2 linked regions of the Phyllobacterium zundukense genome follow. The protein of the gene in region 2 interacts with the protein of the main gene of each other region in a pairwise test. Links are inferred from orthologs where the notes say so. Each region holds a gene or a part of one and is shown on either strand. Other genes may lie near its edges.

The links. The genes of interacting proteins can lie anywhere in the genome.
Region 1: the proteins of secG (region 2) and secA interact in binary tests that used the Escherichia coli proteins (3 or more experiments, as listed by UniProt). The link is inferred for Phyllobacterium zundukense from one-to-one orthologs.

Annotation. Positions count from the first base shown.
Region 1 is NZ_CP104973.1:1,824,327-1,827,714, reverse strand. The notes cover bases 74-3,388. They hold secA (preprotein translocase subunit SecA), read left to right. Parts: upstream 74-461; coding sequence 462-3,188; downstream 3,189-3,388. Other genes in these bases: N8E88_RS21370 (lipopolysaccharide biosynthesis protein), read left to right, coding at 3,317-3,388; N8E88_RS21380 (peptidylprolyl isomerase), read right to left, coding at 74-191. In the rest of the region: more of N8E88_RS21380, read right to left, coding at 1-73. UniProt on the Escherichia coli protein: Required for protein export, interacts with the SecYEG preprotein conducting channel.
Region 2 is NZ_CP104973.1:3,092,014-3,095,078, reverse strand. What follows is about bases 64-3,055. They hold secG (preprotein translocase subunit SecG), read left to right. Parts: upstream 64-1,312; coding sequence 1,313-1,798; downstream 1,799-3,055. Other genes in these bases: N8E88_RS27495 (CTP synthase), read left to right, coding at 2,831-3,055; N8E88_RS27500 (L,D-transpeptidase), read left to right, coding at 2,010-2,684; tpiA (triose-phosphate isomerase), read left to right, coding at 435-1,199; N8E88_RS27515 (peptidylprolyl isomerase), read right to left, coding at 64-282. Outside these bases: more of N8E88_RS27515, read right to left, coding at 1-63; more of N8E88_RS27495, read left to right, coding at 3,056-3,065. UniProt on the Escherichia coli protein: Subunit of the protein translocation channel SecYEG. Overexpression of some hybrid proteins has been thought to jam the protein secretion apparatus resulting in cell death; while this may be true it also results in FtsH-mediated degradation of SecY.

The sequences.
Region 1 (3,388 bases), 1.3 Mb from region 2 along the record:
ACATCCTTGTTTGTGATCTTGCTGCCGTTGATTGTTGCAAGCACTTTATCGGGATCGGCCTTGGCTGTGTCCGCCTGTGCTGGCTTGGCAGGTTCCGTCTTACCGGCTTCCTGGGCCATTGCCACGGAAGATATACCGGTCAAAAGTGCAGCGACAGTCATTAATGAAAGGGTTTTACGCAATTGGTTCATGGGTCAATTTCTCCTTGGGAGGACCGGTACGGGCTATGAATACGGCAGAATTTTGCCATGAGGCTGCGATCGATCGCTTGTTGCTTCAACATTGACATCATTCGTGCCCCCTCTTATCTGTCCATCGGCTTTGCGTCCAGATAGCTTGGCAACAGATAGACTTATACCTTGGGCTTGGTGTCCGTATTGTATCAGGCGTCTTGAATGTCAGGCTTTGGATGCCTCAAATGCCATAGTTGCTGGCAAAACGTATTATAGAGAGGACCAGGGATGGTCAGTTTCGGCGGCCTCGCCCGCAAGATTTTCGGCTCCTCGAATGAGCGCCGCGTCCGCAGCTTCAAACCCCGCGTTGACCAGATCAATGCGCTTGAGGCAGAAATCTCGTCGCTTACGGACGATGAGCTCAAGGCAAAAACCGCGGAATTTCGCGAAAAGCTCGCCAATGGCACCAAACTCGACGATCTGCTTGTTCCGGCCTTTGCCGTGGCACGTGAAGCTGCCAAGCGTGTTCTTGGCATGCGCCCCTTCGACGTCCAGCTGATCGGCGGAATGGTCCTGCACAATGGCGGCATTTCCGAGATGCGCACCGGCGAAGGCAAAACGCTCGTTGCGACCCTGCCCGTCTATCTGAATGCGCTTGAAGGCAAAGGCGTTCATGTCGTCACTGTGAACGACTACCTCGCCACCCGCGATGCGCACTGGATGGGGCAGATTTATAACTTCCTCGGACTCTCTTACGGCATCATCGTGCATGGTCTCGATGATGAAGAGCGTGCCAAGGCCTATAACGCCGATATCACCTACGCCACCAATAACGAACTCGGCTTCGATTACCTGCGCGACAATATGAAATATGAGCGCGCCCAGATGGTGCAGCGCCCGCACAACTACGCCATCGTCGACGAAGTGGATTCGATCCTCGTCGATGAAGCGCGCACGCCGCTGATCATCTCCGGCCCGCTCGATGACCGGTCCGATTTCTACAATCTCATCGATGCGTTCATCAAACCATTGAACCCCGAAGACTATGAGATCGACGAGAAGCAGAAGACGGCGATCTTTACCGAGGAGGGCACCGAGAAGCTCGAAAACCTCCTGAGGGACGCCGGTCATCTCAAGGGCGAAGGCCTTTACGATATCGAGAACGTTGCTGTCGTGCACCACGTCAACAATGCTTTGCGAGCGCACAAGCTCTTCCAGAAGGACAAGGACTACATCGTTCGCAACGACGAAATCGTTATCATCGATGAGTTCACCGGCCGCATGATGCCGGGCCGCCGCTTCTCGGAAGGCCTGCACCAGGCGCTTGAAGCGAAGGAACATGTGACGATCCAGCCGGAAAATCAGACACTGGCCTCGATCACCTTCCAGAACTATTTCCGCATGTACAAGAAGCTTGCCGGCATGACCGGTACGGCTTCAACCGAAGCGGAAGAATTCGGCAACATCTACGGTCTCGAAGTGACTGAAATTCCGACCAATGTTCCCGTTCAGCGTCTCGACGAGGACGACGAGGTCTACCGCACCGTCGAGGAAAAATACAAGGCGATCGTTCGCGATATCCGTGAAGCCACGGCCAAGGGCCAGCCTATTCTCGTTGGCACCACGTCGATCGAGAAATCCGAGCAACTGGCTGAACGCCTGCGCAAGGAAGGTTTCAAGGACTTCCAGGTCTTGAATGCCCGCTACCATGAACAGGAAGCCCATATCGTCGCGCAAGCCGGTGTTCCAGGTGCCATCACCATCGCCACCAACATGGCAGGCCGCGGTACCGACATTCAGCTTGGCGGCAATCTGGAAATGCGCATAGCGCGCGAACTCGACGATATGGCCGAGGGCGAAGAGCGCAAGGCAAAAGAAGCTGCGATCAGGGCCGATATCGCCAAGCTCAAGGAAAAGGCACTTGCGGCCGGCGGGCTTTACGTTCTTGCGACCGAACGCCATGAAAGCCGCCGCATCGACAATCAGTTGCGTGGCCGTTCAGGCCGTCAGGGCGATCCCGGCCGCTCGAAATTCTTCCTGTCGCTGCAGGACGATCTGATGCGGATTTTCGGTTCCGAACGCATGGATGGCATGCTGCAGAAGCTTGGCCTCAAGGAAGACGAAGCCATCGTCCATCCCTGGATCAACAAGGCGCTGGAAAAAGCGCAGAAGAAGGTCGAGGCGCGTAACTTCGATATCCGCAAGAACCTTCTGAAATATGACGACGTGATGAACGATCAGCGCAAGGTGATCTTCGAGCAGCGCATCGAATTGATGGACAGCACCGATCTCAGCGATACCACCAGAGAAATGCGCGAGGATGTGGTGGACGATCTGATCGCGCGCTACACGCCCGAAGGCGCTTACGCGGAACAATGGAAGATCACCGAGCTCGACGAGGATGTACGCAACATTCTCAATCTCAATCTGCCGATCACCGAATGGGCCCTCGAAGACGGCATTACGCCGGATGACATCAGGGAACGCCTGATGGAAGCCGTCGAGAAGGCAGCCGCCGATCGTGCCGAGCGGTTTGGTCCGGAAATCATGGCCTATGTCGAGAAGTCCGTCATTCTGCAAACCCTCGATGCCCTGTGGCGCGAACATCTGGTCAATCTCGATCATCTTCGCTCGGTCGTCGGATTCCGCGGTTACGCCCAGCGCGACCCGCTCAACGAGTACAAGAGCGAAGGCTTCGAACTCTTCCAGACGCTGCTGGCCAATTTGCGCCAGAACGTGACCAGCCAGTTGATGCGCGTGGAACTCGTGCGCGAGGCCGCAAGCGCGCCCGAGCCGGAATTGCCGGTGATGGAAGCACACCACCTCGATGGCCTCACGGGTGAGGACGACTTCGGTGGCGGCAGTGTTCTCGCGGTACAGCAGGACCTGCGTGTCGTTGATCCCAAGGATCGCGATCCGAATAACCCGCAGACATGGGGCAAGGTTGGCCGCAACGAAGCCTGCCCCTGCGGTTCGGGCAAGAAATACAAGCACTGTCACGGTGCTTTCGTCTGATGAACCCAAAGGCCGCGTCACAACGCGGCCTTTTCTCTTGTTCCAACAGCACAAGCCGTTGACTTTCCGAACCGTTTCTAAACGTTTACGCAGTAAGCGTCTTGCATTGGAAACGAGTGGAGCTGCCCTTGCGAATTTCTGCGGTCAAAGCTGCAGACCGGTATCTGCCGGGGAACCTGTCGAAGCAGCTCCGTCCGTGG
Region 2 (3,065 bases):
AACCAGCTGCCCCTGCACCTGATGACCAATTCCGATGGCATCCGCCTGCTCGCGCGTGAGCCGCTGACCGAAGCGCTGCGACAGTGCAGCCAGTTGGCGGTCGTAGGCCAAGCGGTAATCGACCGGCGACACTTCGGAATGTCCAGCGCGAATGGCTGCGGTACCGCTTATTGCGCCGAGGATTGTGCTGGAAACACCCCATCCGGCAAAGCTGACCACGAGAAGGCCCATGAGCACTTTTGCCACCCAGGTTTGTGCAACATTGCGGAGAGAGTCGAGCATTAAAAGTCACCGTATCAGTCAAGAGGCTTATTTGAATCCATAGGGGAATAGCGTCATGGAAGGCTTGTGTCGATTGCTTTATCGAGTGAATTTGCTAGTCAGACACGCAAATGCCTGAGAAATTGCCAAAACAATCGCATAAGGAACGCTCAATGACCCCAGATGTCCGTCCGCTCGTTGCTGGTAACTGGAAGATGAATGGTACCGGAGAGTCGCTCGAGGAACTGCGTATCATCGTCAACCGGCCGAATTCCGCGATTGGCGAGAAGATCGACGCGTTGATCTGTGTGCCCGCAACGCTTGTCTTCCGTGCCGCTCAATCCGTCGAGGGTGAAGCCTTGAGCATCGGCGGACAGGATTGCCACCCAAAAAAGTCAGGTGCGCATACCGGTTGTATCTCGGCGGACATGCTGAAAGATGCCGGCGCATCCCATGTTATTGTCGGACATTCCGAACGCCGGGCGGACAATGGCGAAACGGATGAAATCGTCAATGCAAAGGCGAGGGCAGCGTGGGAAGCGGGGCTTGTGGCCATCATCTGCATTGGCGAGACAGGAACTCAGCGCCAGACCGGCGCTACGCTCGACGTGGTTGCTGCACAACTTGCAGGTTCGATTCCCGATGGTGCCAACGCCAGCAACAGCATCATTGCCTACGAACCCATATGGGCAATTGGAACCGGTCTGACACCGACTGCGACGGATGTACAGGAAGTGCATGCCCTTATCCGTTCGGCGTTGAGCACGCGTTTTGGGGATGAGGGTGATACGATGCGTATCCTCTACGGCGGATCGGTAAAGCCAGGCAACGCGGTGGAGCTTCTGGGGGTTGAAAATGTCGACGGCGCGCTTGTCGGTGGCGCGAGCTTGAAAGCAGCGGACTTCCTCGCCATCTGTGAGGCATATCATTCCTTGTGAAGGTTGCGAGTAGCTGCTCCAGCGACAAGAAAACTGTCGTCTGATGGGCTTGGTTTATTGGTCGATACGGTGTAAAGAGCCGCGTCCGACCCCTAGAAAGCAGAAAATACCCCATGCAAACCGTCGTCATCGTGATTCATCTTCTGATTGTACTTGCCCTTGTCGGGGTCGTGCTCATGCAGCGCTCCGAGGGTGGCGGTCTTGGAATTGGTGGCGGCTCCGGCTTTATGACGGCCCGAGGCGCCGCAAACGTGCTGACACGGGCGACGGCGATTCTTGCAACGGGTTTCTTCATTACGTCTTTGGCGCTCGGCATCATGGCCCGCTACGGGGAAAATCCGACTGACATTCTCAACCGTATTCCTACAACCACCGGCACGCAGCCCGCAGGCCAGCAGCCTCCAACGAGCGGCGGCATTCTCAACCAGTTGGGTGGCCCTTCGTCCAATAATGCAACGCCGCCTGCCTCCAATGAGGCAGCCCCAGGTTCGGCAGGGCCAGGCACCACTGCTCCGGCTGCGCCCGAATCGACGCTACCTGCGCCGACAGCTCCGGTTACGCCCGCGCAGCCGGCAAATCCGGTCCCGAATTCGCAGTAATTCGGACCGCTAAATCGTTTGATTGACGGAAGTGCGTAAAAGGTGTTGCGCTTCCGCAACCTTCTGATGCGAACAATGAATCCGTGGTATTCTTCACAGCGATTTGCATTGAGAAGAAACTGGTCTTCGGATATCGCGATATCAGATCGGCCTTGGGGGCCTCGCAAACGCTGCTGATGGCGTTTTGCAATCTACGCGGGAACTTTAAACTATGCTGTCACGTCGCTCTCTGCTTTTAGGAATGTCGCTCCTGGCCCTGTCTGGCCCGGCGTCTGCAGAACCAATTATCAAAAAAATTCTGAATCCATTCGGTCTTGGCGGCAATGACAATACCGGTGCCCAAGCGGCAGCGCAGCCGATCGAGGTTGCAGAAGTTCGTAAGCCGGTGCAGCCTGCCAAAGCCAAGAACAAATACGGCATCGACCCGAAATTCATGCCACAGGACGTCGAGTTCACGGGCTACAAGCCGGGCACGATCGTGATTGATCCGAAGGCAAAGTTCCTCTACCTCGTCGAAAGCTCGTACACGGCTCGCCGCTATGGTATTGCAGTCGGCAAGGAGGGCTTGGAATTCAAGGGCACAGCCGTGGTCCAGACGAAACGTGAATGGCCACGCTGGATTCCGACCAAAGAGATGATTGAACGTGAGCCTGCCCACTACGCCAAATATGAAAACGGCATGGATGGCGGCCCAGGCAATCCGCTCGGTGCGCGCGCACTTTACCTGTCGCAGGGTAACAAGGACACGCACATCCGCATTCATGGAACGATCGTGCCGTCGAGCATTGGAAGCTCCGCATCGAATGGTTGCTTCCGTATGGTCAATGACCATGTAATCGATCTTTACAACCGCGTCAGCATTGGCACGGAAGTTATTGTTCTGTAAGAACTATTGTTGAATTTGTTGAAACGGCCAGACCTCGCGTCTGGCCGTTTCGTTTGAAATGAAAAATGATTGGAACGGGGAAAACGGCTTTCGGGCCGAATTTTTTTGTGGCCAAATCACTTGCAAAGGACTAACGAGATAAGCCCATGGCCCGATATGTTTTCATCACTGGCGGCGTGGTTTCTTCCCTCGGAAAAGGCATCGCTGCTGCCGCTTTGGCGGCACTCCTCCAGGCTCGTGGATACCGTGTACGGATTCGCAAGCTCGACCCTTATCTCAACGTTGACCCCGGCACGATGTCGCCATATCAGCATGGCGAGGTCTTTGTGACCGATGATGGCGCTGAAACTGACCTTGACCTCGGTCACTACGAGCGCTTCA